Linked DNA regions of Leucothrix mucor DSM 2157. The protein of the gene in region 1 interacts with the protein of each later gene in a pairwise test. Links are inferred from orthologs where the notes say so. Each region holds a gene or a part of one and is shown on either strand. Other genes may lie near its edges. The genes, in order: hflC and ftsH.

Region 1 (15,700 bases):
TCGCAACCTTGTAAAGTCGCCGACAGAGTCGCCAGGGGTTCCAGCTGGCGGATTACAATCTCGCCTTGCGCTCTTAGCTCTGCAATCTTGGCAGTCAGCGCAGCATCATCATCAGACGGCGCTAAAATGCCAGCCGCGCTAGCCACTTCCGTGTTCTCACGTAAGCTCAGCAAGGTACGCAGGTTGGTACTAAAGCCGGTTGCCGGACGTGCGCTACCAAAGTTCTCACCAATGCCATCGTAACGGCCACCACGCGCAATCTCACGGCCAAAGCCCGGAATGTACGCAGCATACACAATGCCAGTGTGGTAGGTGTAACCGCGCATTTCTGCAAGGTCTACGTTCACGGTCAGCGCTGGGTAAGCAGCCTGCAAACGTGCCACTAATTGCTGTAGGTATTCCAGCGCTGCCAGTACTTCTTTGCCGCCTCCACTTAGCTGCGCTAAGGCTTCATCCAGTACGTTCACATCGCCATGCAGATTTGGCAGCGCACGCAACATGGCGCAGGCTGTTTTATCAAATCCACATTCAACCAACCATGCATCAATTTCCGGTAAGGATTTACGCGCCAGCTGGTCTAAATAAATATCTTGCTGCTGAGCGTTAAGCCCAACTTCTGCAGCCAGTCCTCGTAAAATACCCACATGACCTAAGTCCAGTACGATATTTTTACGGCCGGTTAATTGCAGCGTATCCAACATCAGGCTAATGACTTCATAGTCACTTTCCATGCCTGCATGACCGAATAACTCAGCACCGACTTGAATCGGCGAACGTGAGCCACCGGCTTGTTCACTGTGCGTCCGCAATACGGTGCCGACATAGCACAAGCGGTTAGGCTGGCCAGGTGCCATTTGCATACGGTGTGAATCAATTCGGGAAACTTGAGGGGTGATATCTGCGCGGAGGCCCATCATACGACCATTGGTCTGATCGGTGATTTTAAAGGTCTGCAGATCCAGTTGTGAGCCCATCGCAATGCTTAGGGATTCCAGATACTCCACCATGGGTGGCATCACAAACCGGTAACCCCAGCTGCGATAAAGATCCAGTAACTCACGGCGCATAGCTTCGAGGGCTTCTGCCTCGGGCGGCAGTGACTCGTTAATTCCATCCGGAAGTAACCAATATTTCATGTCAAACGGTTCTCGTGTGGCATTAAACCAAAAAAAGAAGGAACAGCCCTGCAACCATACTGCCAAACCCAAGCACTCGTAAAGACTTGTCCGGCATTTCTAACATCGACTGATACACTTCTTTTAATTTAGAAGGGGCTGCAAACGGAAGCAGCCCCTCGATGATAAGCACCAATGCTATAGCAGTCAGCAAGTCATTCCAATTGATATTCACTTGCTAACTGCCCTCACATTGATTTTACTGGGATTTATTCTTGAAGTAGCGGAAGAATTCAGAATCCGGCTCCAATACCATCACATCACCTGATTGACCCATCGCTTTACGATACGCCGCCAGACTACGGTGGAAAGAATAGAACTCAGCATTTTTGGTGTACGCTTCTGCATAAATCTGAGCCGCTTTAGCATCACCCTGACCGCGAATCTTCTCAGCTGCGCTATACGCATCTGCTTCGATTATTACAGAGTCACGATCCGCTGCTGCTTTAATACGCTCAGCTTCTTCACGACCACGGGCACGGAAATCCTGTGCTACACGCTCACGCTCAGAACGCATCCGGTTAAATACCGACTCACTAACAGATTCGGTGAAGTCAATCCGGCTAACGCGTACATCCACAATGTTAACCCCTAACTGATTAGCGGCTTCATTGGACTTAGTTTGCAGGCCTTCCATGATCTCATCACGCTCACCAGAAATCGCTTCCTGAATGGTACGCTTAGAGAACTCATTTCGCAGACCGTCGCGCATGATGCTTTCCAGACGATTCTCGGCACGGTTCAAATCACCACCAGTCGAACGGTAGAATTTGCCCGGCTCAGAAATGCGCCACTTCACGAAGAAGTCTACCTGAACGTACTTTTTCTCATTCGTCAAAAAGCTTTCAGGCTGAGCATCCAGCGATAAGATTTGAGAAGAGAAACGCTCAATGCGATCTAAGAATGGAATCTTAAAGTTAAGACCCGGCTCAATGCTTTCTTCAACGATTTTACCAAAGCGCAATACGATAGCGGTTTGACGCTGATCAACAACATAGGCGGAACTGGCAATGAGCACTATCAATGCCAAGATAGCAATTACGATAGGGTTTTTCATTGACGAACTCCTCGGGTTGATTCACGGAGCGATGAGGTATCAACACCTGTATTTTTAGCACGATCCGCAGCATTACTTAGGGCACTAGCCACGGCTGCACCCGCATTTGCGCTGTCGCTGTTTGAGCTAGACGACGCAGCACCAGATTGCATCTTATCTAACGGCAGGTACAACATGTTATTGCCTGACGAAGAATCGATCATCACCTTGGAGCTGTTCTGCAGCACTTCTTCCATGGTTTCCAGATACAAACGCTCACGAGTCACGTCCGGAGCCTTAGCATACTCTGTTGCTAACTGCTCGAAACGTGAGGCCTCACCTTGCGCCTTTGAGATTGCCTGACTACGGGTCGCAGTCGCATCTTCAATAATACGCGCGGCTTTACCACGTGCATTTGGCACTACTTGCTTCGCGTAAGTTTCAGCTTGGTTTTTATAACGGTTTTGATCTTCTCGGGCTCGAATCGCATCATCAAAGGCGTCTTTAACCTGAGATGGCGCTTCAGCATCAGTCACGTTGACTTTCATCACGTCGATACCCGTTTTGTAGTCATCCAGTACACGCTGCATAATGGCCAGAATTTCCGGAGCCATTTTTTCACGATCGGCACCGATGATGGAATCCATCGTAGTACGACCTACCACTTCACGAACCGCGCTACGCATTACGTTATACACAGTAGCCAATGACTGATTGCTCTCATAGTCAGGCAGGTATACGTTAAACAGGTAATCTTCAGGGTTCTTGATGCGGTATTGCACGTTCACTGCGATAGAGATGATGTTCTCATCCTTGGTCAGCATGTGTGTGCTATTGGTTGCATCGCGAGCCGTACGGCTACGATCCACATCCACTAGCTCAACTGTGTCAATTGGGTATGGCAGGCGCCAGTGTAGTCCCGGCATGGTGGTTTGCTTGTACTGGCCAAAACGCAACTCTACGCCTCGTTGTGCAGAATCTACGGTATAGAAACCAGTCGCCATCCACGCAATGAATGCGATTGCGGCTAAGCCAATCACCACATTTTTGCTGACTCCAGGGCCATCTCCGGAAGGCTCACTGTCGCCACCCTTGCCAGATGAATTACCGCCAAATAGCTTTCCTAGCTTTTCATTCATTTTCTGAATAGCATCTTCAATACCGTCAGATGAAGATCCGCCACGTGGACGCTTATTGCTCCACGGATCTTTATCCTTATTCCCACCCGGTTCGTTCCAAGGCATGTATTACTCCGTCTATTAGTTACTCAGGGATCACCTGATTTTCAACTATATGGGCTAAATTCAAAAAGTCAAAGGCGGCAATTGTAAGCGCCTAGTGTTTTTCAGGCAATGCTTGATGTGATTTACTTTAAAGCCTGCCACTCGGGATCTTCTCCAAGTCGATTTAGCGCCTCGTTCAACAAACTGATTCCTGGCTCTTTACGGTGCCATGTTGAGGCACCTGAAGGGTGTGGCAGTGGAATCAATGTACATTGCTCTCCCTCAATTTCACGCTCAAAACGCAGACCAATCACATCGGTTAAGCGCTCAAGCGGTAAAAACTGAGAGATTGCCAATTTTCCGACCAAAATAATTAGTCGAGGTTTCAAAATTTTAAATTCTTGTGACATCCACTCGCTGCATTGCGCGATTTCTTGTGGATTAGGCACCCGATCACCACCTTTTGGCTTTTTGCCCGGAAAGCAGCGACAAACCGAGGCGATATACACCGACTCACGAAACCGCTCTTCATCAATTCCCTGACTGGCAAACCACTTAAACAAGGTTTTCCCAGCGGTCCACGCAAAGGGACGGCCAATATCCCCTTCCCGGTCTCCCGGTGCCTGACCAATCAGCATCACCCGAGACACCACCGGCGTACCTGTAATAACCGGCCCAATCATCTCAGGACAGGCTTTACAATCCCGTAATTGCGTTTGGTGCTGGATTAGTTTCGACTGCATTGAGCCCTCACTGTTGTGATCGTGTCGTGCAGTATAAATGAATGCGACGGGCTATGAGCTAATGAAACACTATTTGAGCGGATTTTAAACGTGTGCAATAAATAATATCCGCCATTTAAATTAGCACACTGATCAGCACTTAATCAGCCAACCCCTTTTATCCTGAAAGACGCTACGTTGAACCGCTTATCGGAGGTGTTAAGTGATTAATTCTATTAATGTCTTGAGGACAAGATCAGGGCTAACAAATTATGCAAACCACTCACACTTCGCCAACCGTGAATGCGATGGTACCGGACGTGGTATTACTTCCCGACGGTCAATCCAGCGCATTTCAATTGTTGAATATTGAATACTTTTCACTATTCTACCGACTGACTGATGATGCGATAGCACGCAGCTTAAAGCATGGGCTTTCTCATCAGCTAATGCACAGTTATAAATTGCATAAAACCAACACCGCCTGGCAAGCCGATGCCGATACCGCGCTGGATGAATTAAACCAGCAACTGATGAAAGGTATTCGTGGTCGACAGAAACAGTTGCCTGTCGCTGGATTACTGGCAATGCCCAAGCAAATTCCAGAGCTAAAGCGCGCCCTGCACCAAAATCCAAATGACTACCTCAGCCACTTTCAGTTAGGCTGGCTGCATATGTTGCAACGCTCACTACCGATGGCTGAAAGACATTTCAATATCGCCGCCTTGCAAAGTCAGGGCGTGAATCCTCAGTTTGCCTCATTTGTTTATCGTCACCTAGCCAATACTCGTTATCGCCGTGGCAATTTTGAGCAAGCGCTACTAGCCATTGAATCAGCACGGGAATGCTGCAGTGGCTATTGTGTGCAATTGCACTATGAATACATTTGCCTGCTATCCCGGACAGCCCGAACCACTCAGGGATTAAGGCAACTACACACACTGTTAAGTAAAGCTCCGCATTACGAGGCTTTTGCCCGCAGCGAGCCAGATTTAACGCGTAACCCATCATTCCAACTGCTGTTTAATCAACGTCGGCAGCGCCATATTCAAACCATTGAGCAGTCGTTGAGTGAGCGTTGGGAAAATGACCCGATCGGATTGCTTAATCTTGATCAGGAACTGGGCCGTAAAAATAGTGTGCAGGCATTGCGACACAAGCAACACCAACTGTTAATGCAACTCCCTAACTTGCTGTTGATCGATACTGCGCGCAGTTGTGCGCTGATTGAAAAGCAACGCCGCCAATATGTGATGCGCGCCTTAAACGCTCGTAAGCAGCAGTTTATCGAAACTATTGAGGAACATCAGGAGTGCGCATCGACAGTGCACCAAGGTGGTCAGTGGTTGATTTTTGCCGCGGTGGTTTCACTGCTAGCCTTAGCGGTTAGTTATGGCATCAGCTTTATTGCGGGTCAGTTTGGGCTGGATTGGCCAATTAATCTGAACGTACAAAATATTGTATTGGTGTGTGCTGGCGTACTGGTGACACTCGGCGTGTTGCTCTGGTACTTCACACCCCGCAAGCTTAGAGCATTAATGCGAAAGCGGCAGCAGCTGGAACGGCTCTACTCCCGCATTCGGACCTTAGCGTGATAGCTGCTTAACCCACATGCTGGTGGCCCCACACACGGCCACTGGCATGGCTAGAAAGTTTAAAACCGGAATCACTGTAATTGCGGTGGTCGCCGCACCAAAGCCTAAAGCGTGGCCACGATTCTTGCGCAACACTGCCAACTCTTCCTTAACAAACATATTATGGTTGCCCATCGGGAAGTCGGTGTATTGCAGCGAGTACATCCATGCGCCATAAATCAGCCACGCTAAAGGCGCGATCAGATTTAATCCGGGAATAACGGTAATCAGCAGTAACACTGGCATCCATTTCAGCATATAGAATATCTTTTTAACTTCGCTGCCGAGCGTTTTACCAATATTTTTCATTAGCGCCGCAATTCCGGAATCATCAGGCATTGGTCGGCCATTGAGTTTCATTTCAACTCGCTCCGCCAGCAAGGCATTAAAAGGCGAGGCAATGAGGTTGGCCACAATGCTGAAGGTATAGTAAATAATCAGCAACGTCAGTAGCGCAAAAAATGGCAGAATAATCCACTGCAGCCATGATAACCAAGAGGGCAACCAATTCAGCATGGCATCCATCATCGACTGAAATTGCCCGTAAGCCAGCCAGATCGCGCCAGTAAACACGACAATATTAATCAGTAGTGGAATAATGACAAACCCGCGAATGCCTTTCTGGGTGATCAGAGAAAATCCCTGAAACAAAAAACCAATCCCTTGAATAAATCCCTGAATCATCGCTGGCGTGCTCCTTAAATCAGCTTGAAGATGGCCGCTATGCTGCGGTCGCGCCAATGGTAACCCTTCTGCCAAAAAAAAACGACCTGCCCTTTTCAGGGAGGTCGTTATGCCTTTTTTCATGCCTTATTAGGTTGGCATTTTATTATTTATTATCACTAATTTTTTTTATCAGCTACTTCAACGTTAACCTTATTGATTTGCCTATTTAGTGCATGTGACATCGAAATGGGTTCACAAAAAATTTGAAAAAGTTTTCTTAACCTAAGATGAACAATTCTAACTGACGCCTTCACCTATTGATTAGGGCAACGGCGATGTAACAAAAATAAGTCAGAGTCGCTGCCCTAATACCTTTCTAATCAATTAATAAAATGGATTTTATTATATGAAACTACACAACAAACTCTTTGCTGAGTTTTTCGGCACCCTGTGGCTTGTACTTGGTGGCGTCGGTAGCGCGAAGCTAGCGGCCACTTTCCCAGACGTTGGAATTGGACTCGTCGGCGTTGCATTTGCCTTCGGCTTGACTGTGGTCACTATGGCTTATGCTGTTGGCCATATTTCAGGTGGTCACTTTAATCCGGCGATTACTATTGGCTTATGGTTTGGTGGTCGCTTCTCATTTGCTGAAGTCCTGCCTTATATTGCGGCCCAAGTTATGGGCGCCTGTGCGGCTGCGGCTATTCTTGCCATTATTATTTCGGGGCAAGCCGGCAGTGAAATCGGTAATCTGGCCTCCAATGGTTTTGGTGAAGCCTCTCCAGGTAAGTACAATCTACTGTCAGTACTGATCACTGAAGTGGTTATGACGGCTGCATTCTTGATGGTAATTATGGGTGCTACCGATCGTCGGGCTCCAGCAGGCTTTGCACCACTGGCGATTGGTCTGTGTTTAACGCTAATTCACCTGATCTCGATTCCGGTATCCAATACCTCAGTCAACCCAGCTCGTAGCACAGGCCCTGCGTTGATCTCTATGGATGCAACCGCGATCTCTCAGCTATGGGTATTCTGGGCTGCACCCATTGCTGGCGCCATACTTGGGGCTTTGATCTACCGCACACTATTGAGTAATAACGCAGAGGACGCGTGATTGACTCATTAACCTAGACTTGTAACAAAAATTGCCCGACTAGTTCGGGCAATTTTGTATTAGAGACTCATGAAGTTTCTATCAGATCTTGCGCCAGCGACGCCCTGCTCTAGCCATCATTTCAACGGCAGCTGTCGGGCCTTCACTACCCGCATCATACGTTTCTGGCTTCAAGCCTGAATCATCCCAGCTCTCCATGATTGGATCAATCCAGCTCCAAGCGGCTTCAACCTCATCACCACGCATAAATAGCGTTTGATCGCCACGTACCACATCCATCAACAGACGCTCATAAGCATCCGGCATCCGCCAGCCTTTGGCTTGATCCTTTGCAAAGGTTACATCCAAAGGAGTAGAGCGTAAACGGAATCCACCAGGCCCTGGATCTTTGGTCATCAGCTCAAGCTGCAAACCTTCATCCGGCTGTAGGCGAATACTCAACACGTTCGGCGTAACAGGAGTAGATAACTCACCAAACACAGAGTGAGGTGGCTTCTTAAATACAATCGCAATTTCAGTGGCCTGAGAGCGCAGTTTTTTACCAGTACGCAGATAGAACGGAACACCCGCCCAACGCCAGTTTTCAACTTCTGCTTTAATCGCAACATAGCACTCAGTTGTGCTATCAGGATTTTTAACTTCGTCGGTATAAGAAGGCGCCGTTTCTGTGCCTAAGTATTGGCCGCGAACGGTGTTACGCAGTGCGGTATGTCCTTTCAGCGGACGCAATGCACGCAATACTTTTAGCTTCTCGTCACGTACCGCATCCGCATTAAAGTCATGCGGCGGCTCCATGGCAATCAGACACAACAGCTGCATTAAATGGTTCTGCACCATGTCGCGCATCGCACCGGAGTGGTCGTAGTAACCACCACGCGTGCCCACACCTAATGATTCTGCAGCGGTAATTTGTACATGATCAATCGCTTGTGCATTCCAGATCGGCTCAAACAAGGCATTAGCAAAGCGCATTGCCATCAAGTTCTGTACCGTTTCTTTACCAAGGTAATGATCAATCCGGTAAATGCAGTGCTCATCGAATACTTCACCGATATCCGCATTCAACTGTTGCGCACTCTTAAGGTCATGCCCTAGCGGCTTCTCAACCACCAAACGTGCACCACCACCAGATAGGCCGGCCGCCGCCAAACCATGCGCGATCACACCAAACAGAGAGGGTCCAACCGCGAGGTAGTAAACCCGAATCCGGTCAGGTTTCTCATTTAGGGTCTCAACCAGCTCAGTCCAGCCTTCAGGATTAGTCACATCATTAGGCATATAATGAATGCGCTCAATAAAGCTATCCAGGTGCCCTTCCAGCTCTTCCTCCGAAATATGCTTAACTAAGGCTTCCCGGGCGAGGCTGCGGTATTTTTCATTGCTGTGATTGCTGAGTGACAAACCAATAATTCTGGCGTCCTCAGGAATTTGAGCTACCGCATGCCGGCGAAATAAAGCAGGCAACAATTTGCGCATGGCAAGGTCGCCAGTGGCACCGAAAATAACAAGGTCGAACGGTTTTACAGGGATTACTACGCTGGTCATAAGGGGTTCCTAATGAGATATGCGGGCAAAATCAAATAGCACAGATTGTAACATTGCCAAGAGTGGCTTCACAGTACGGAAATTCCTGTAACGCAACCATTATTGCTAACAAGCTGCTAGAATACCTTAAAACTCAGGATTGTCCCATGACGACAATGGCAATTATCATTGCTGCAGTGCAACTACTAGGCTTAGTCTTTGCAGTATTCGCACTTCTCTCTACCCGCACCTCACAAGGCACCGTCGCTTGGGTGGTCACCTTAATAGCATTCCCTTGGCTAGGAATACCGGCTTACCTGCTTTTTGGCCGCACTCGATTCAATGGTTATGTTACCGCCAGAGTGGCCCATGAAATTGATTTTCGTAAAAAACTGGGGCTGGAATACAGCAAACTGCGCTGTTATATGTCACCTCACCCTCAAACTGAGAGCCATGACCAGTTAAAAACCTTTGAAGTCCTTGCCAAGCTACCCTTTACCGAAGGGAATAACGCACGCCTGCTCATTAACGGGCGAGCCACCTTTGATGATATTTTTGATGGTATTCGCCAAGCTAAAGACTACGTACTGATCCAGTTTTACATTGTGAATGAAGGACTCATTGGCGATGCCTTTTGGGAGTGCTTAGTTGAGGCGAGAGAGCGTGGCGTACGCGTGTATTTTCTCTATGATGAAATTGGCAGTTATGAACTGGCGGATTGGTATCTTGAGGGGCTACGGAAAAATGGCGTGCAGGTTTATTCCTTCCACTCCAATCGCAATGTACTTAACCGCTTCCAACTTAACTTTAGAAATCATCGCAAAATAGTCGTCGTCGATGGCCTCACAACATGGGTTGGTGGTCACAATATCGGCGATGAATACATTAACAAAGACCCTAAATATCCGTTTTGGCGTGATACGCATATCCGCTTAGATGGCCCTGCAGCATTGGGCGCACAGCTATCCTTCGTTGAAGATTGGCACTGGGTTACCGAGGAAACGCTGCAATTAAACTGGAAGCCGGTTGAAACCTGCTGTTCTAATCAGCGCGCTTTAGTACTGCCTTCAGGACCTTCTGATACCTTCGAAACCGCCAGTTTAATGATGCAATACGCCATGCATGTAGCCAAAAAACGCATCTGGATTGCCAGCCCTTATTTCGTACCGGATGAAGGCGTGCTGCAGTCACTACGCCTCGCAGCCTTGCGCGGAGTGGATGTACGCATTCTGATTCCGGAAAAGCCAGATAATCTACTGATCTATCTATCCGCCTTCTCATTTGTTAGCGGCATCTTAAAAGCGGGCGTTAAGATCATGCGTTATCAGCGCGGTTTTCTACATCAAAAAGTGTTTCTGGTGGATGACTATTTATCAGCGGTCGGCACCACCAATATGGATAACCGCTCGTTCCGGCTGAACTTTGAAGTAACCGTATTGCTTGATGACCGCACTTTTGCGGCTGAAGTCGAAAAAATGCTGCTAGATGACTTCAGCCATGCCCAAGAAATGCTGATCAAAGATGCTGAGAGCAAGCCTCTATGGTTCAAAATACTCTGCCGCGCTGCTTACCTCTCGGCCCCTGTTCAATAGTTTAAGTACTCACTTTGCAGTAATCAGAACGCACCGACCATGCGACGAATACCTTCTAATTGTTGCAAAGTAACATCATAACCGACCTGAATCGCCTCTTCTGCGCGATAAAACTCTAATATCCCAATATCTGACAGGCGTGGCGATAGCAGTATTTCTGGCGGATCACCCGCCATGCGGCTACGAGTAATACGATCTTGCATAATATTGACCGCACCGGCGATTGTGTCAAAAAAGCCTGGTGCTACAGGCTCTGGTGGCGCAGTGCTAATTGCAAATAAGGAACTGGAATAATCCATCACCGTATTACGCAAATTATCCAATAATGGCTGCTCTTTTTTAACAGCACCCGGCTCTGGTTCAGGCTTTGGGGGCAACGGCGATGTTTTGGGTATTCCCGGCTCAGGACGTCGATGCTTGCCAACAATGTCACCGTTTAAATCAACTGCGATGACGACATCAGCGCCTAGCGAGCGACACATGGATACTGGCACAGGGTTAACCAAGCCGCCATCAACCAGCCACTTATCTTCATGCAGCACGGGAGGAAACAATCCGGGCAATGACATCGACGCCCACATCCCTGTTTGCAAGTCACCTTGGGTAAACCAAATTTCCCGACCAGTGTGCAGGTCCGTTGCCACACAGCCGAACGGTTTATCTAACTGATCAAACGTAGCGCCCTTCTCGCAAATAAACTGATTAAAGCCTTCTTGCAGGCGCTGCTTATTAATCCAGCCAGCACGAAAATTTAGGCCGGCATATTTCGCCATTTCCATTTTGGTTAATGAGGTTGCCCAGCTTTCCAAATCATCAAGCCGTGAAGCGGCATAAGCTGCACCGACAATCGCGCCTACCGAACAGCCACAAACTACATCTGGATGAATATCGTATTTTTGTAGCGCACGAATAACCCCAATATGCGCCCATCCGCGTGATGCGCCACTGCCCAAAGCCAGACCGATTTTAACCGTCATGTATTATCCCTGTTACTTTGTTATGTTGGTTCTTAAACCCTGTCGCCTGAACTGCAAGATCAGCACCAGCGACAGGTGCATCACTTTAGTTAATGTCCGCCAGCAGCCCATAAGCAAGCACGCTGCTATAAGCCTTTTGAGAGAGTTTAACGTTATGGCGCCATCGTCACTTCGCCTTTGTAATACTTACCAGCAAAGTAGATAAGCACCAATACCGGCAGCGTCAGAATCGTCGTCATTATGAAGAAGTTGGTGTAACCCATCGACTCCACAATCGAACCAGAATAACCGCCCAATATTTTCGGAAACAAGGTCATTAAAGAACTGAAGATAGCGTACTGAACCGCTGTAAAGGAGATATTAGTTAAGCTCGACAAGAATGCAATAAAGGCCGCACTAGCGAGTCCCGCCGACAGATTATCGGCACCAATGACCGCATACAGCATTGGCATATTGCCACCTGCTGTACTGAGCGCAATAAACAGTAAGTTGGTTAATCCGGAAAGCACCGCACCCAGAAACAGTATCCGCATGACACCATAACGCACCGACAGCAAGCCACCCAGAAAGCCGCCCATAATCGTCATTAGCAAACCAAACAGCTTAGAGACATTGGCGATATCAACTTTGGTGTAGCCCATGTCTTGGTAAAACACATTGGAAATAAAGCCCAGCACGATATCTGAAACGCGGTAAAAGCCGACTAACGCCAATAATAACAATGCCAAGCCTATACCATAGCGACGGAAAAAATCCCGTACCGGCTCAACATAAGCATCTTCAAACATATGACCATCGACCAGCTTTGCGCCAGTTAATACTTTGGCAATAACCCAAGCAACGAAGATACCGGCCGCTAAGCGCATGGTCTCAATAATAAAGCTCGCTAGATTTTTATTATTAAAGGCCTCACCCAGTGATTTTTTAGCATCGGAAACAATCTCTGAACTTAACGTAAAGACCGCAATAAAACCTATCACCGCTAAGACAAACAACAGTAAAAATCGTAGATAGTCCGAAGTGTGATATCTGGACTCATCAGGGCGGTAGCTATCTGGTTCTGGGATAATCAATGTGGTTGCAACACCAACTAACATCACCGCAGCCATAATCACATAGGTATACATCCATGCGGTGTAGCTATAGGCCTCTTTCTGAGTACCAAAGTAAGAGGCTAAATACAGTGCACCGGCACCGGCAACGATCATTCCAATACGATAGCCTGCGATATAGGTTGAGGACATCATCGCTTGTAAATCACGGTCTGCCGACTCAATCCGGTAGGCATCAATAACGACATCTTGGGTGGCTGATGAGAAACCTAAAAGCACGGCTGCAAGCGCCATTGTCGTCAGTTGTGCTTCACCCACTGCGGGATTAGTCAGCGCCATCCACAAAATGGCTGTGATGACCGCAAACTGTGCAACCAGCAACCAACTGCGCCGACGCCCTAGCAAACGGGTGAGAAACGGCACGGGTAACTTATCGATCAAAGGCGCCCAGATAAACTTAAAGGAGTAACCCAAGGCCGCCCAACCAAAAAAGGTTACGGCGGACTTTTTAACCCCGGCCTCACCCAGCCACAAACTCAAGGATGAGAAAATCAGCAGAATCGGTACGCCCGCCGAGAACCCCAAAAACAACATTGTAATCACCCGCGGGTGGATAAAGCTGCGAATGGTTTCACCCCAACCACGCTTGGCAATTATTTCACTCATAATTTTGGAATCTCATAATCGTATTCAATCGTTAAAGGCGCATGGTCCGAGAAGCGTGACTCGCGATATACCGACGCGTTTAATACGGTGCCTTTTAGGCTTGGCGATAAGATATGGTAGTCAATCCGCCATCCGGTATTATTCGCCCAAGCTTGTCCGCGATTCGACCACCAAGTGTATTCATGCTCTTCCTGCTCAAGCTCACGAAACGCATCAACATAGCCTTCGTCATCAAACAAGGTATCCAGCCAAGCGCGCTCTTCCGGTAGAAAGCCGGAGTTTTTCTGATTGCCGCGCCAATTTTTAATATCTTCTTTTTTGTGTGCAATATTCCAGTCGCCACAGATGACGACATCGCGGCCTTCATCGCGTAGTGCTTTGAGTTTTGGTAATAAGAAGTCCATGCCACGGTATTTTACTTCCTGGCGCTCTTCTTTGGATGAGCCGGATGGAAGATACAGACTTATGACGCTCAACTTGTCATAGCGTGCCTCTAAATAACGGCCTTCGCTATCCAATTCTTCAAAGCCCATGCCCGCAATGACTTCATCTGGCTTATGCCGACAATACAAAGCAACACCACTGTAGCCTTTTTTTTCCGCATCGTGGTAATAGCAGTGATAGCCTTCCGGGTGAAAGATCGGATCGCTCAGTTGAGCCACTTGCGCTTTAGTTTCTTGAATGCAGACAACATCTGCCCCCTGTTCAGCTAACCATTCAAAGACTCCTTTACGAGCCGCTGCACGGATGCCGTTAGCATTAATTGTGATGATTTTCATAGGGAGAATATTATACTGAAATTGCTGAATCAGCTCTACTAATTAGCATTTACCTAGCCAATGAGGTTAGAATGGTCAAAATCAAAATTATCGCCAAGAGACTCTGACTTTCATTATGGAACTTGCTGTATTAATCGCTGCGGTTGTTGGCATTGTGCTATTTGCACTCAGCTATCTCAAATTTGCCTACGAAGGGTTTCGTTATCACGTCATTACCGGGTTTTTGGCACTCATTCCTGTTATCAACCTGATTGCATTACCCACTCTTTGGGACCGCACTTACCGCATGCTCATTGTCGGTATTATCGGTTTAGCCATCGCAGCGGGCGCATGGTTTGCAGGGGCTGATCAAACGTTCTGGAGTTACTGGAATCGCAGCCATAAGCAGGTAGCAAGCCCAGCGCTTAGCTCTGGCAGCAATAATAATGGTGCGGCACCTACCGCCGGAACCGCGTCAGGCACCTCAAATACTCAAGCAGATAACAATACGTACTCAAGCTTATTGCCAAGCAAAGCGCTGTATCGTTTAGATTTTGAAACCGCTGCGCCAGATCAAATCAAAGCATTTGTTGGCCGCATCGTTCGTATTACAAATTCAGAGCATGAAGTGACCATTGGCCGTATCCAAAGCGTGACGCCAGCGAGTGTATTTATTGAGCGCACTGGTAGCGCCCATATCGCTTATGAAATGGTATTGAGTAATATCAAAACCGTTGAAGTCATGGTTAAGCGGGAAGCACGATAATGGAAAGCATTTCCTGTTTTGTCTATCGCAGTGAGCGTAAGCAAGGCCTGTACGTGTACCTGACGGAAAAGGATAACTTCGATATCATTCCTGATGCGCTGCGTAAGCGGGTTGGCAGCTTAGTTTATACCTTTGAATTTGACCTGACTGAGTCGCGCAAGCTTTCCCGTAATAACACGAAAGAAGTCATGCAGAGCCTCGCCGAAAAAGGTTACTTCCTACAGATGCCACCGGCCAATACTAATTTTCTCGATTTAGATCTTCATCAGTCCGACGGCTTTTAAAGCACCTAAAATCAACAGACATAAAAAAGGGCAGCAAATAATTTGCACGCCCTTTTTTATTGCTGATCAACACTCAATCAGGCTTTTAGACAGTCCAGAAATTGCTGCATTTCCGAATCGGTACCGATGGTAATCCGCAAGTAATCACTAATCCGTGGCTTGTTAAAGTAGCGCACTAAAATGCCCTTTTCCTTAAGCGACAAATACAAAGCCTCTGCACTTTGCCCTTCTGGTGGCTTGGCAAAAATGAAGTTACTACCCGATGGCAACACACTAAAGCCCAACGCAGTCAGTGACGTTTCAGTCTGCTCACGCGTGGCAATAATCTTAGCCCGACACTCTTCAAAGTAAGGCACATCTCTAATCGCAGCAGCGGCACCCGCTTGCTCAACACGCCCTAGAGGATAGGAGTTAAATGAGTTTTTCACTCGCTCCAGCGCTTCAATCAAATCAGGCTGGCCAATAGCAAAACCTACCCGCAAGCCCGCTAATGAACGAGACTTTGACAAGG
Region 2 (15,651 bases), 510 kb from region 1 along the record:
CGAAAAAGCAGAGCTTCAACGCCGAGGTAGCTCTACACTAATTTCCTTAGGCCTAAAGCAGGTCAAATGGGCAAGGACTTATAAAAGCGAAAATAGCCGTGGCCCAAGCGTCAAAAAAGTAACCGATGTATTAAAACAAGGTGATGTCGTTTGGCTCGGGAAAAACGATAAGGACGAATGGGAGCTAAGTCAGCTACCTAAAGTAACCGGAGCAATCACAGTAGTTAACCCGAAAGATGGCGCAATTGAAGCCATGGTTGGCGGCTTTGATTTCACTTACAGCAAGTTTAACCGCGCGATACAAGCTCAGCGTCAACCAGGCTCCAGCTTTAAACCTTTTGTTTATAGCGCAGCATTGGCAACAGGTGACTATTCTCCAGGCAGTGTTATAAAGGATGAAGAAATCGTAATTCCTGGCAGCAGTTGGTCTCCACAGAACTATGATAAAAAATACCACGGCCCAACAGCGTTGCGAGAAGGCTTAAGAAAGTCGCGCAATATTATCTCCATCAAACTGCTTCAACAGATTGGTGTCGAGACAGCATCTAACTACGCTAGACGCTTTGGTTTTAACGAGGCCGCACTACCACAAGACTTAACTTTGGCGCTGGGTACCGGCTCAGTTGCTCCTCTTGATATTGCTACGGCCTATGCCAGCTTTGCGAATGGCGGCTTTAAAGTTAATAACTACTACATCCGGAAAATTCTTGATAAAGATAACCGGGTACTATTTGAAACCAAACCTGATACAGTTTGTACGCAATGTCCCAGCCCGGGCCTAACTGAGCTTGAAGCACCAAATATGCCAACCAGTATTAATGGAAATCCGGTTGCCAAGCGTATTATCGAACCTTATGTCGAGTATCAAATCACCAGCATGCTGCGTGATGTGGCGACCTCAGGAACAGCCGCAAAAGCGACTCGCATTTTAAAACGTAGAGATTTGGCCGGAAAAACTGGAACCACCAATGATCAACGCGATGCTTGGTTCAGTGGCTTTACGCCCAGCAAAGTAACGACAGTCTGGGTAGGTTTTGACGACCTTGCACCACTAGGTCGCTACGAAACGGCGACGCAGGCGGCTCTACCACTGTGGATAGACTTCATGAAGGAAGCACTAGCCGATATTCCCGAAGCTAAGTGGCCACCCGCCCCAAAAGGCATGGTCAATTATACTTTGGATGCTCGCAATGGCCTACCTCCTTCAGAGCTCACTACCAAAACACTGACTGAGCTGGTTATCCCTTCTCAAATCCCATCAGAAGAAGAAATTTTGGCGTACCGGGAAATGCACCCCGAAGAATTTATGGTGGCTGAGGAAGACTTAGCCCAACAGCGCCAGAATGAACGCCTTGAGCGTGAGTACCAGCAAAAAGTGGACAACTACAATCGTCGGGTTGCGGCGCGTCAGCAGGAAGTAGAACGTTTACGCTCAGTCGGTAGCACCTTTGTTCCGCCAGAGCTTGGACCGCCACCGGAAGTACCACTGGAGCTTATTCAAGCCCAAGAGCGCGCAGCTATCCGCGCTAAACAAGGCGGTAACTCAGGGGTAATGACGCAGGCACCATTAACTGTAGAAGGACTACCACCACCAGACCAGCAAACTGAAGAAGACAAGCAGCTGCTGGAAATGATTAGGCAGTTCAATAACTTGAACTAAACAAAAAAGCCCCTGATAAATGATTATCAGGGGCTTTTTTTATGAAACGTCTAATTAAGCTGTTGAATCAGGCTTTGCGACCAAATTCATGAACACTATCCACTAAGACCTTCAGGTGATCTGGGTTCACATGCTGATGAATACCATGACCTAAGTTGAATACATGGCCTGTTGGCTTATCACCAAAATCAGCCAGCACGCGTTTCACTTCTGTTTGAATGGTCTCTGCGTCAGCATACAGTACCGAAGGATCCATATTTCCTTGCAGCGCAACTTGATCACCGACACTAGCAACGACTTCGTTCAAATCGGTCGTCCAATCCACCCCAATTCCATCACAGCCAGTCGCAACAATATCTTTCGCCCAGCGCGCACCATTTTTGGTGAACAAAGTCACTGGTACACGGCGCCCTTCAGATTCGCGCTGCAGACCATCAACGATCTTTGCCATATAGCGCAAAGAGAATTCACGATAAACATGCGGACTTAGCGCCCCGCCCCAAGTATCAAATACCATAACAGACTGTGCGCCTGCTGCGATTTGCGCATTCAGGTAAGAAATCACGCTATCAGCCAGCTTATCTAATAATAAGTGTAGCGTCTTAGGGTCGCTATACAGCATTCCTTTAACTTTTGAGAAGTCTTTACTGGTGCCGCCTTCAACCATATAAGTCGCCAACGTCCAAGGACTACCCGAGAATCCAATCAACGGCACTCGACCATCTAAGGCTTTACGAATGGTGCGCACAGCATCCGTCACATAACTTAGCTCAAGCTCAGGATCTGGTACACCAATAGCCGCCACATCTGCTGCAGTGCGAACTGGTCTCTCAAAGCGAGGACCTTCACCTTCGGCAAAGTATAGACCTAAGCCCATCGCATCTGGAATCGTCAGAATGTCAGAGAACAGAATAGCCGCGTCTAAATCAAAACGCTCTAATGGCTGCAAAGTGACTTCACAGGCCAACTCTGGATTTGTACATAAATCCATAAAGCTGCCCGCTTGTTTACGCAACTCACGGTATTCTGGCAGATAGCGTCCAGCCTGACGCATAATCCAGACAGGAGTGGTATCGACGGGCTCTTGAAGCAAGGCACGCAAGTAACGATCGTTTTTTAATTCAGCGACAGACATAAGGGATGACCTTGAAGGAAGACTTCGTAAACGGCAGGATTAATTACATTATAATCAATCAGCCTTCTGGCAGGAAGTATGCGAACGCATAGTGGTCGCTGCAATTGTCAAAGTGCATAACACTAAAACTAGCAAGCGCCAACAAGTGGCGCCTGATTACGCATACTGGATGCGTTTTTACCGCAGGCCTGCACTAGCGTCAGGCACTGCGGAGAAACTGTAAATCAGAACAGACGGATACGACGGTTCAATTCACGCTTCAAATTCTTGATGTTACGCTTTACTGCAGCAGCTTTTTCACGCTTGCGTACTGATGTTGGCTTTTCATAGAACTCGCGACTTCTTACTTCTGCAACAACACCTGCTTTTTCACAAGTACGCTTAAAACGGCGCAGTGCAACTTCAAAAGGCTCGTTTTCTCTGATCTTAACGTTTGGCATAAAATTCGACTTCTCAATAGAAAGTATTTACTAGGTAGCCGAGCATTATACCCCGAGTTCTGACAATTGCAAAAGTTGTAACGCGATTTATTTGGCGAATTGCATTAAAATCATCACTATTACCAGAAAATAACCTTGCTGCACCGTTCAGCTACGCTAGAATGTGGCCATAAACAATAACCCGACCAAGACAACTAAAATGGATTACCATTAATATGCCGTCTATGAAAAATATTCTCCTCATCTGCCTGATCGCAGGTTTCAGCGCCGCTTGTACGTATAAACCGACCATTCTTCAAGGCAATGCACTAGAGCAAGATACTATTTCTCAAATAAAGCCCGGCATGCCAAGAGCAGAAGTGATCAGTATTTTAGGCTCACCGCTGATGCAGGATGATTTCACGACGAATCGCTGGGATTATCTGTACTACTCAATTGAGCGCGACCAACGCAGCCAACAAAAAAATCTGTCTATCTATTTCAGTGATGGGATTGTGAGCAAGGTCAGTCAGGAATAAAATCAGCATTTAGTACCTTCGGATCACCGCTCTGCCAGGGATGGCGGATCACTAGCTATGTACCCTGTTAAGGGTATGAGCTAAGCAGAATTGAAAAAGGACAGACTCGTGCGTAAAAATCCACTGTTATACAGCGACCACGCTGAACCCCAAGAAATCTTCGAAGCGACCCCTCTTCCCGAGGAGCCACGCTCTTTTTTCTTCTACATCATTATTCTTGCCAACTCTCTATTGGTGCTCTTTGTATTGGGAGTGATTTGGTTTCTCTTTTTGAAGTCTCCGGACTTGGAGCTTAAGTCACTAACCGACCGTTTCTTAGGAGGCTCTGAGCAACCCACTATGATCATCGAGTCACCGAGTAACTCCGGCACTGAGACCAATGCTGCATCATCAAAGCAAGCTCAAGACGAAATTCAGCAAGCCAGATTAAAGCAGATGCGAGAGCAAGAGGAGCTAGCAGCAGAGCGTAACCGGCTTGAGCAGCTGCGACTGGAGCTTGAAGCCGAAAAACAACGAGCGGATTCACTGCAAGGTGCATTACCCGTCATAAGTAACAAAGCCGAAGAGGCCGTTGAAACCTCAACAATTACTATCACATCTGAGACAAAAGTAGAAAGTGCACCGGAACCCGAACCAACCATCGTTCCAAATGCTGCCAGAGAAATTCCACCAGTGCCAATTGATACTAATGATATGAAGTCTCAGATGGACATAATTATAGAACAACTCAATCAGGGGAATCCGGCAAAACAACAATAGGCACGGATACATTCCTCCCAAGCAGGAATCCATTCGTAGCAAACTAGCCCATTGAGTTCTGGATGGTGTTAACATATCGGGTTGACGTTTTAATCGAGTAAATACTCGAACTCTGAAGCGAAGACAGTATAATGTTCCGCTGAAAAACGAATAACGATACTCCAATACAAGGAATTAATAATGGCCAAAGGCATTAATAAAGTCATCCTGGTAGGCAATCTGGGTACTGACCCAGAAGTCAAATACATGCCAAGTGGTGGTGCAGTCACTAACTTCAGTCTGGCCACGACCGATAGCTGGAAAGATAAAACCTCTGGCGAGCGTGTCGACAAGACAGAATGGCATCGGGTAGTGTTCTTCAATCGTCTGGCTGAGATTGCGGGTGAATACCTGAAAAAGGGTTCACAAGTTTATATCGAAGGAAGCTTGAGAACTCGCAAATGGCAAGATCAAGGTGGACAAGATCGTTACACCACTGAGATTGTTGGCTCTGAGATGCAAATGCTGGGTAGCCGCAGTGGCGGCAATAGTGAATTTGATCAGTCTCAATCACGCCCTGCGCCACAGAAAAGCCGCCCTCAGCAGTCTGCGCCTCAAAACCAGTCACGCCAAGCGCCACCGCCAGCACAAAACTTTGATGATTTTGATGATGATATCCCGTTCTAAACAGCACTTGGGATACACCTGAAAGAATTAGTAGCCGTGTATACGCACCTGCAGAGCCTTTATATATAGGGGCTCTGCGTTGTCGTTGAATCATTCATGAATCGCAACACATTTAGGATTTTACGCTATGTCCCACAAATCCAATCCTGTTATTGCTAAAAAAGGGCCTTACGTTGTTGAGCTTGAAGCCGGCAAAACCTATTACTGGTGTTCTTGTGGTCGATCCGAGAAGCAACCATTTTGTGATGGCTCTCACGCTAATACTGATTTCACACCATTAAAGTTCACGGCCGAAGAAAGCAAGAAGTACGGGCTCTGTGGTTGTAAATATACAAAGCATGCACCTTTCTGCGACCGCGAGCACAGCAAGTTAGACTAAATTGCGAAAAATTGATGGCTTGTCTTTGTTTTCACGATAAAACAATGCCACATTACCAATACGCTGGACCAGCATGGCTTTATGCTGCTCCGCCAATGATTGAATCAGCTCATCGCGCTGCTCCCGATCACCGAGATTAATCTTTAGCTTAATTAGCTGATGATAATCCAGTGCGATTTCAATTTCGTTGTTAATACTCTCTTTCATACCGTGTTGCCCAACGGTAACGACCGGGCTTAAAGTATGACCGAAAGACTTGAGTTGTTTGATCTGTTTAGTATTCATTTCCATCCCTGAATTGTATGACGTTATGGCTAGAAGCAAAAGCAGTACTCGCTGGTTAAAAGAGCATTTTGATGATGAATTTGTAAAACTCTCCCAAAAAGAGGGATATCGCTCGCGTGCGGTCTACAAACTCAAAGAAATTCAGGAGAAGGATCGCCTGATACGCCCCGGCATGAAGGTGGTTGACCTTGGAGCAGCTCCAGGCGGTTGGAGCCAATATGCAGCCCAAATCATCGGGACTAATGGCCGAGTTGTCGCCAGCGATATCCTACCCATTGACCCGCTACCTTTTGTCGAGTTTATACAGGGTGATTTTACCGAACAGAGTATTCTCGATGAAATTCTGCTTTTGATGGGAAATGATAAAGCCGATGTTGTAATTTCAGATATGGCCCCCAACTTAAGTGGGAATGATGCAATTGATCAACCCGGCTCGGTTTACTTATGTGAGCTGGCTTTGGATATGGCAAGGCAGATTTTGGCACCAAATGGTTCCATGGTCGTTAAGCTGTTTCAGGGTGAAGGCTCTGATCAATACATACAGGATGTAAAACGTAGCTTCAAACAAGTGAAAATACGCAAACCCAAGGCATCACGAGCCAGAAGTCGTGAGGTCTACGTGGTTGCTTTGCAGTATTTTTCTACAACACACTAAGTCTGAAGCAATTAACAGCAATCATGGTAGAATGATTGTTAACGAGATGCATAAAAGACGGCTGAATAGAGGATTCTTTCTTGAGCGAATTAAACAAAAATATTCTGATGTGGGTGGTAATCGCCTTGGTTCTGGTTGGAGTTTTCAGTAAATTTCAAGAACCTACAACATCATCTGCTAACATTCCTTATTCGGCGTTCTTGGAGCGTGTCAATAATAAGGAGATCCGCAACGTTGAGATACGTGGTCAGTCTATTACTGGACAAACAAGTAATAGCGAGACGTTTTCGACTTATGCGCCGATCAATGACCCCAAAATGTATGATGAATTATTGCGTAATAACGTGCTGGTCAAAGTTGATCCGCCAGAAGGACGCAATATCCTTGTCGACATCCTGATCAATACAATTCCATTCCTGATTATTGTCGGACTGTGGATTTACATTATGCGTCAGATGCAAGGCGGCGGCGGTAAAGGCGGCCCGATGTCATTTGGTAAGAGCAAGGCTCGCATGATGACTGAAGATCAGGTGAAAGTGACATTTGCTGATGTCGCTGGCTGTGAAGAAGCTAAAGACGAAGTATTCGAACTGGTTGAGTTCTTACGTGATCCGGGCAAATTCCAAAAGCTAGGTGGAAAAATTCCACGCGGTGTTCTACTTGCTGGCTCGCCAGGTACGGGTAAAACATTGCTGGCTAAAGCAATCGCTGGCGAAGCTAAAGTACCGTTTTTCAGTATTTCAGGTTCTGACTTTGTTGAAATGTTTGTCGGTGTGGGTGCTTCCCGTGTTCGCGACATGTTTGAGCAAGCTAAGAAACATGCGCCTTGCATTATCTTCATCGATGAGATCGACGCTGTTGGTCGTAAGCGCGGTGCAGGTGTTGGCGGCGGTCATGACGAGCGTGAGCAAACACTGAACCAGTTACTGGTCGAAATGGATGGTTTTGAAGGCACAGAAGGCGTAATCGTGATAGCTGCGACTAACCGCCCTGATGTACTTGACCCAGCTCTGTTGCGTCCTGGTCGTTTTGACCGTCAGGTTGTTGTACCTCTGCCAGATGTTCGTGGCCGTGAGCAAATCCTGAAAGTGCATATGCGTAAAGTGCCTATCGGCAACGATGTTAAGCCTGCTCTTTTGGCTCGAGGTACACCGGGGTTCTCTGGTGCTGACTTAGCTAACCTAGTTAACGAAGCCGCCTTGTTCGCAGCCCGTGTGAATAAGCGCACTGTGAACATGGAAGAGTTTGAGAAAGCGAAAGATAAAATCATGATGGGCGCAGAACGCAAGTCCATGGTGATGAACGATAAAGAAAAACGTAACACTGCTTATCATGAAGCGGGACACGCGATTATCGGCTTGAAAGTGCCAGATCATGACCCTGTTTATAAGGTAACGATCATTCCTCGTGGGCGCGCTCTTGGTGTAACAATGTTCCTTCCTGAGGAAGATCGCTACAGCCATAGCAAGCAGTCTCTGGAAAGTCAGATCTCTACTTTATTCGGTGGCCGTCTTGCTGAAGAAATAATCTTCGGCAAAGAAAGTGTAACGACTGGTGCATCCAATGACATTGAGCGCGCAACTGAGATCGCTCGTAACATGGTTACTAAATGGGGACTATCTGAGAAGCTAGGCCCGTTGGCTTACAGTGAAGAAGAAGGTGAGGTGTTCTTAGGACGCGCCACAACTTCACATAAGCAAATGTCTGATGAAACAGCTAAGTCTATCGATCAGGAAGTTAGAACGTTTATTGATCGCAACTATGATCGTGCCGAGACTATTTTGCGCGAGAATATTGATGTATTGCATCTGATGGCTGAAGCACTGATTAAGTACGAGACCATTGATCGCGGTCAGATCGATGAAATCATGCAAGGCAAGAAGCCAACACCTCCAGCTGATTGGAATGATGATGATCACTCCGGTAAAGATGATGGAGATAGTGGTGAGACTGCCACGTCAGAAGATCCAGAAGCTAAAGATGATGAGGTCGTGAACGCTAAGCCAGCGAGCTCTCACTAGGCACTAGTTAACAATCTAATTTTACGATCGTAGAGCGCGACAGGAGCAAACCTCCTCGTCGCGTTTTTTTATGTGTGATTATCGGGAAATATAGACCTTATATACTATTTACACTGATTATTAATTAGTTAATGGCTAACAATTGCCTATATAAGATAATTTTGATACAAACACCCTTATATTTAGTAGATTATTTAGGCTAATAAAAATAAACAAAGGAATTTGTGATGGAAAAGAAATACTTCGGTACTGATGGCATTCGCGGCGAGATCGGAACCTACCCAATGACCCCCGACTTTGCACTTAAACTAGGATGGGCTGCCGGAAAAGTTCTGGCTACAAAAAAGAACCCACTGGTTGTTATCGGTAAAGATACCCGTATTTCTGGCTACATGCTTGAGTCTGCGCTTGAGGCAGGGTTAGTAGCCGCTGGTGTTAGCATTCGATTACTAGGGCCAATGCCAACCCCTGGCGTTGCTTATCTAACCAGAACCTTCCGTGCATCTGCAGGCATTGTTGTGAGTGCATCTCACAACCCTTATCAGGATAACGGTGTTAAGTTTTTCTCTTCAGCAGGCATGAAGCTGGATGACGAAACCGAGCTGGCAATAGAGCGCTATTTAGAAGAAGACCTTGTTACCGTAAAGTCTGACAAACTAGGCAAAGTCGTACGTGTTGATGATGCAGCAGGCCGCTACATTGAATTTTGTAAGCGTGCCTTGCCTAATGAAACATCATTAGAAGGTTTAAAGATAGTTGTCGACTGCGCAAATGGTGCAACCTATCATGTTACGCCGCACGTATTATCAGAGCTTGGAGCGGAGATTATTACTGTAGCAAATTCACCTAACGGCTTGAACATTAATGAAGAGTGCGGTGCTACCTCACTCGATATGCTGTCCAAGCAAGTCCTATTACACAACGCCGACCTAGGCGTTGCGCTAGATGGTGATGGCGACCGCTTAATGCTGGTTGACCACACGGGTGCAACGGTTGATGGTGATGAGATTCTAGCCATCATTGCTAAACACCGCCTGAGTACAGATAGTGCTGGCCAAGATATTGTTGGCACATTGATGAGTAACCTTGGCCTTGAGCACGCAGTCCAAGAGATGGGACTTAACTTCCACCGCGCCAATGTTGGCGACCGCTACGTTATCGAACAAATGATCAAAACCGGCGGTGTACTCGGTGGTGAGTCTTCTGGCCATATTATTGTTCGGGACCGCATCGAAACGGGTGATGGCACGATTGCAGCATTGCAAGTATTACAAGCTATTGTAGAAAGTGGGCGTTCTTTGCACGACCTCAAGCAAGTCATGACCAAATACCCTCAAACATTGGTCAATGTTGAGTTAAGTGGTGTTATTGATATTGCGAATAACGCAGCTATCCAGAAAGCTGTCGCTAATGTCGAAGATCAGCTGGCTCATCGTGGACGAGTGCTATTACGCGCGTCTGGCACACAACCACTCATTCGAGTAATGGTAGAAGGCCAAGATGAGACCGAAACAACAATGCTGGCACATAGCATTGCAGAAGTGGTTAAGCAGCAATCTGGCGGCTGATGCCCTAGCTCTGGAGCCTGCCTCTACCGGAAGGTTATCTTCCACTGCCGACAGATAGCTACACAATAAGTAAAGAGCCCAATATTACGCCTAAAGCAATTACCGCTTTAGGCGTAATGCGTTTAACACCACTAACAATGAACTCAGCGACATTCCAATCGCAGCCATCCACGGTGCCAACAGGCCCAGTGTAGCCATTGGCATTGCCAGCAAGTTATACAAAATTGCCCAAGCAAAGTTTTCTCGGATGATAACTCGTGTTCGCTTTGCCATATGAATAGCCTGAGGAATCGACTTTAAGCTATCCGACATTAACACCATATCGGCAGTGACTTGAGCTAATTGACTCCCCTCACCCATTGCAATCGACACATCTGCGGCAGCCAGTACCGGTGCATCATTCACACCATCACCCACCATAATGACCAACTGCCCCGCATCCTGTTTGGACTTAAGGTAAGCAAGCTTCTGATCAGGTAACTGTTCCGCAATAACGGTATCAATACCTAACTTTTTACCGACATGATCTGCAACAGACTGCTTATCACCACTCAGTAAAGTCACCTGCATTCCTGCAGTTTTAAGGGCAGCAACACATTCGACGGCATCAGCTCGCAGCTGATCTTGCAGCTCTAAAATAACCAGTAACTGCTGCTTATTAGCCATGTAAATTCGGGTATTGACTCCTGCAAAGCCCGCCTTCATTTCTAAATCAGCAGACGTAACGCCATCTGCCAACCAAGGCTCTATAAATTCTTTCGTCCCGATACGATAGACAACACCGTCGAATACACCTTCAACACCTCGACCAGGAATATTTTTCTGATCTTTGCAGACCACTGCCTCTAGAGTACTAGCCGCAATAACAGCACGCGCAATAGGATGTTCAGAGGCACTTTCTAAACCTGCAGCCAGCGCCAACAATGCTTGCTCTGGAGAAAACTCCACCGCGACTTTTGATAACTCTCCCGAACTTTCAGAGCCACTAGCACTCCTAGACCAATCATCAGCAAACCACTGCCCAGATACCTGCAACTGACCTGTAGTCAATGTCCCCGTTTTATCAAATACAACATCTGTTGCTTTTGATAGTCCTTCCAATGCATGCCCACGCGTTGTTAGCACACCCATCCTGGTGAGACTACTAGTGGCCGTAGTTAACGCAACAGGAGTCGCTAGCGACAAAGCACAAGGGCAAGTCACCACCAATACCGCAATCGTCACCCAAAATGCACGATCAGGATCATAAAACCACCACGCCCCAAATACCAACGCAGCCGTAATCAAAATAACCAATACAAACCAAGCTGCAACCGAATCGGCTAAACGCGCCAGCTTAGGCTTTTCCATCTGAGCCCGATCAAGCAAGCGAATAATCGAGGAAAGCACCGTACTCTCACCAACCGCCTGCACCTCAAGCACTAGCGGACTTTCAACATTCACCGTACCACCAGTCAGCGCATCGCCACTATGCTTTAACACTGGAACGCTTTCGCCACTCAATACCGCTTCATTCACCGTACTTTCGCCATCAGCCACTAACCCATCAGCCGGAACAGTCTCGCCTGGCCGGATCAATACCCGATCACCAAGCTGCAACTCAGAAACACTCACTACGCTCGTCGAGCCATCTGCAGCCAAGCGCGTGGCAACCGCTGGCAATAAGCGAACTAACTCATCTGCGACTTTACCCGCATGATGCCGAGCATTCATTTCAAGAAAACGACCCAGCAACAGGAAAAAAGTAAACATGGTGACGGAGTCATAATAAACCTCACCCGCCCCAGTCACTGTAGCCCAAACGCTCGCTGAGTAAGCCGTAATCATGGCGATACTAACCGGCACATCCATCCCCAAGCGGAAGCGCTTTAATTCCCGCCATGCCGAACGAAAGAACACACTGGAGGCAAATAACAATACTGGCGTAGTGATAAATAAACCAATCCAGCGCAATAAGTTACGCGCAGACTCACCCATATCGGCTTCGCCAATATACAAGGCGAGCGCAGTCATCATCACCTGCATCATACCAATACCAGCAATGGCAATACGTCTTAGGGAATGTTTACGCTCTCGCTCGTTAATATTGTGCAAGCGATTGGCATCGAATGGGTGGGCTTGATAGCCGATACTGCGAATCTCAGCCAGTATTTTACTTAAGGGAAGTTGGCTTTTATCCCAGACCACATTAGCGCGATGTGTGGTGAGATTAACCCGAAGCTCCAAAACACCCGGAATCTTTTGCAAATGGTGTTCAATTAACCAGACACAAGCCGCACACACAACGCCTTCAATGATTAACGATGCCTCACTGACAGAGTCGTCGGTATCGCGAACAAAGGATTGTTGAACGGTTTCATTATCAAATAAGGTGAGCTGTTGCAGCTCATCCGGCACTACCGAATCAGGTCTGGCAGAGCATTCAGTACGGTGGCGATAAAAATCATCTAAGCCATTATCAACAATAGCTTGTGCAACCGCCTGACAACCCAGACAGCACATTGCCTGAGGCTCATCATCTATTATAACTGAGAAAGTTGCACCATACAGCGGCAGACCACAGTGAAAGCACTCGCCTGCAGCCGGACGCCATATGCCTGAGTCCATTAACTGCCGCTAGTCTCCGGATCAACGTCAATCTGACCTTTCACTTCATGGAAGTCTTCACCACGCTTGACGCTGACAACAACTGTCCAGCGGCCCGGCACATTCAACGCCGTTTCTGTACCATACACACCGGGTGACAACTCCTTCAATACGAACATCTGATCCTGCTTAGGGTCAGCCGTACTCAAATATTTAGCTTGCACCTCAGCTTCGGTAATACGCGCGCCGTCTTTGTCGGTTACCGTCACTTCAAAAGGCTTTACCTGATTGATGACTGGCGTTTCATCCCAGCCTCCGGCAATTTCCCAGCCGCGCTGCTTTTGTGCCTCAAGGCGCGCAAGATACTCATTATACTGATTCTCTTTCTGGCGGAAATCATGTGCAACAACACCTGGTGCATATTTCTGAGCGATGGCAATGATATTGGAGTCAACAATCGTCAACACCAAAAAGAAGCACACAATACTTGCAGGTGCCCAATGAAACCAACCCAGCTTTGAGCGATCTTTCGAGCCATCCCGAATATAGGTCACGATACCTAATCCGTAAGCCGTCATACTGAAGAAGGCAAAATGGATGGCAAACACGTCAATCCCAGGCCAGTACAAATAGGCTAGTGGAAAGTAAACTGCCCACACAATCAAAACAGTCAACACTGCTGATAGACGACCGCTCCACTTAAACCATAGATGGAATAAGAAGAACAGCAAGAAGGCAGAGGCAATACCAGTGCCCATTGTGATCAGTATATTTACATTTTCCATGACACGACTCTACTCAAGGGGTAATGAATTGTGATTTTTGATAAATCGGCTGCGTAAACTCGCCGCTCACAGGTGTTAGCTTAAACCGGATTGGACGTGACTTATCGCCCTGTACGGCAGCACTGGGTTGGCGTAAACGAATAAACATACGCAAACCTTTACCTGGCTCCAGCTTAACGTGCTTTAAGTGCCCCATATCAACAATACCTTCCGGCAAGCCTTCAACCTCAAGGTTAAACACCGCAGGCTTCAATGTCATATTATAGAACTTAAAACGGTAGCTGTTTTGCACCGAACCATCAGACAAAGTTACGTACAATGGGTTCCTTACTTGCGATACATCAACCGTTAGCTTGTCACTGGCAAGCACACTCCAAACCAGCACAGCCGCAGAGATTAATGTTGCCAAGCCATAACCAATTGTACGCACTCCAAAGCGACTCGTCTTTTTCCCTTCCAAATCATTTTCAGAGGTAAAACGAACTAAGCCACGGGGCCAACCTTGCTTATCCATAATGGTGTCGCAGGCATCAACGCACAATCCACAATGAATACAAGCGATCTGCAAGCCATCACGAATATCAATCCCCATTGGGCAGACCTGCACGCAATAACCGCAATCTACGCAATCACCCACGCCAGACGCCGTACGGTCTTCACGGGTTTTCATCCTTTTGACGGGCTTAGCACGACCCTTCTCACCCTCGCCACGGTTCATGTCATAAGAGACAACCGAGGTATTCTTATCAAACATTGCAGTCTGAAAACGAGAATACGGACAAATGTGAACGCACACATTATCTTTGATGAAGCCTGCGGCCAAATAAGTGGTGGTGGTAATGATTAGTGTCGTCAGGTACGCCGCAAATGGCGCTTGTCCAGTGAAGAACTCAACAATTAAAACACGCGCTTCCGCCCAGTACAGCGTAAAGGTAAAACCACTCCAGAATGCCAGCAGCAACCAAAAGAAATGTGTCGAGCCAACTTTTAGAATCTTCTCCCGATCCCATGGCTGTTTCTTCAACCGTAGCCGTGTAACCCTCGTGCCTTGAATCTTTTGCTCAATCAGGCGAAACGCATCCGTCCAGATTGTCTGAAAGCAGAAAAAGCCACAGAAAATACGCCCTGCAACGGTCGTCACAAAGAACAATAGCACCGCTGCCAGGAACAATAACGCTGCCAACGTCAGTATATCCTGCGGGTGAAACACCATATTAAACAGGTAGTATTTATGGTTCGCCAGATCAAACACAACTGCTTGATTGGGACCAATCTCACGTGACCATGGCATCCATGGCAGTAAGAAATAGACCAGATAGGCCAGAATAAGGATAACAGTTTTGATATTGCGGAAGCGTCCCTTGACGGAACGTGGCTCAATGATCTTCTGATATTCAACGAATTGCAAAGGTGCTTCGTTCATTTCAATCACCGCACGACTTATCTACGGGGCAACGGCGTCACCCCGCAGTAAGTCTATTGTCTAGTTGTTACTGGCCGCCTGCTCGCTTGTTCAGCAGATAAGCGGTCAACACTTTGATTTCAGTATCACTCAGACGAGAACTCCAAGCTGGCATCACACGGTTAACACCATTGTGAATAACCTGCTTAACTAATGCCAAACGCTCAGGGTAAGTCTCAGCAGCAGGTACATTGGCAATCGTCCAGATCTTGTCTGTCAAATTAGCCGAACCTTGAGATTTCATACCCGTTCCAGCTGGGGTATGGCAGTAGTAGCAACCACCTTCCTGGCCTTGGAAAATCTTCTCACCTGCTGCGATTAACTCTGGCTCATCGCCATTGTCACCGGACATGCTTAACACATAGCTGGCAACCTGAGTTAACTGCTCTTCATTAAAGGTTTCTTCGTACGCTGGCATAAAGCCGTTACGACCAATCTTCAATGTTGTTTCAATATCGTGGGCGTCACCACCCCATAACCAATCATCATCGATCAGGTTAGGATAAGCACCCACCACGCCGCCAGCACCACTTTGGTGGCAAGCCGCACAGTATTCACCAAATACACCGTTACCGTAAGACTCAACAAACGCTAGCTTGTCAGCATCTTCAGCAATATTTTCGTAGCTGCTGTTAGCGATAACTTCTAAGTAGCCTTTTTGCGCCATGGCGCTTTTGCCGGTCTGCATATCTTTGGCTAATAGCGCACGCGTGTTCCAGTGAGAAACAACCT

What was found.
Region 2: the proteins of hflC (region 1) and ftsH interact in binary tests that used the Escherichia coli proteins (3 or more experiments, as listed by UniProt). The link is inferred for Leucothrix mucor DSM 2157 from one-to-one orthologs.

Annotation. Positions count from the first base shown.
Region 1 is NZ_ATTE01000001.1:2,588,019-2,603,718, forward strand. Bases 304-3,303 are described here. They hold hflC (protease modulator HflC), read right to left. Parts: upstream 2,233-3,303; coding sequence 1,375-2,232; downstream 304-1,374. Other genes in these bases: LEUMU_RS0111580 (ATP phosphoribosyltransferase regulatory subunit), read right to left, coding at 304-1,136; LEUMU_RS0111585 (DUF2065 domain-containing protein), read right to left, coding at 1,159-1,350; hflK (FtsH protease activity modulator HflK), read right to left, coding at 2,229-3,303. In the rest of the region: more of LEUMU_RS0111580, read right to left, coding at 1-303; more of hflK, read right to left, coding at 3,304-3,455; LEUMU_RS0111600 (uracil-DNA glycosylase family protein), read right to left, coding at 3,578-4,177; LEUMU_RS0111605 (tetratricopeptide repeat protein), read left to right, coding at 4,429-5,751; sulfate transporter CysZ, read right to left, coding at 5,743-6,474; aqpZ (aquaporin Z), read left to right, coding at 6,863-7,570; zwf (glucose-6-phosphate dehydrogenase), read right to left, coding at 7,652-9,115; cls (cardiolipin synthase), read left to right, coding at 9,262-10,686; LEUMU_RS0111630 (patatin-like phospholipase family protein), read right to left, coding at 10,710-11,663; LEUMU_RS0111635 (AmpG family muropeptide MFS transporter), read right to left, coding at 11,816-13,381; LEUMU_RS0111640 (exodeoxyribonuclease III), read right to left, coding at 13,378-14,160; LEUMU_RS0111645 (hypothetical protein), read left to right, coding at 14,276-14,905; LEUMU_RS0111650 (YcgL domain-containing protein), read left to right, coding at 14,905-15,189; hisC (histidinol-phosphate transaminase), read right to left, coding at 15,267-15,700.
Region 2 is NZ_ATTE01000001.1:3,096,704-3,112,354, forward strand. Bases 6,097-9,047 are described here. They hold ftsH (ATP-dependent zinc metalloprotease FtsH), read left to right. Parts: upstream 6,097-6,577; coding sequence 6,578-8,518; downstream 8,519-9,047. Other genes in these bases: rlmE (23S rRNA (uridine(2552)-2'-O)-methyltransferase RlmE), read left to right, coding at 6,097-6,497; glmM (phosphoglucosamine mutase), read left to right, coding at 8,746-9,047. In the rest of the region: LEUMU_RS26115 (penicillin-binding protein 1A), read left to right, coding at 1-1,660; hemE (uroporphyrinogen decarboxylase), read right to left, coding at 1,728-2,795; rpsU (30S ribosomal protein S21), read right to left, coding at 3,020-3,235; LEUMU_RS26120 (outer membrane protein assembly factor BamE), read left to right, coding at 3,451-3,753; LEUMU_RS0114020 (hypothetical protein), read left to right, coding at 3,862-4,512; ssb (single-stranded DNA-binding protein), read left to right, coding at 4,693-5,178; LEUMU_RS0114030 (CDGSH iron-sulfur domain-containing protein), read left to right, coding at 5,306-5,557; LEUMU_RS0114035 (YhbY family RNA-binding protein), read right to left, coding at 5,549-5,842; more of rlmE, read left to right, coding at 5,868-6,096; more of glmM, read left to right, coding at 9,048-10,086; LEUMU_RS0114055 (heavy metal translocating P-type ATPase), read right to left, coding at 10,186-12,693; LEUMU_RS0114060 (FixH family protein), read right to left, coding at 12,693-13,457; cytochrome c oxidase accessory protein CcoG, read right to left, coding at 13,471-14,880; ccoP (cytochrome-c oxidase, cbb3-type subunit III), read right to left, coding at 14,948-15,651. UniProt on the Escherichia coli protein: Acts as a processive, ATP-dependent zinc metallopeptidase for both cytoplasmic and membrane proteins. Plays a role in the quality control of integral membrane proteins.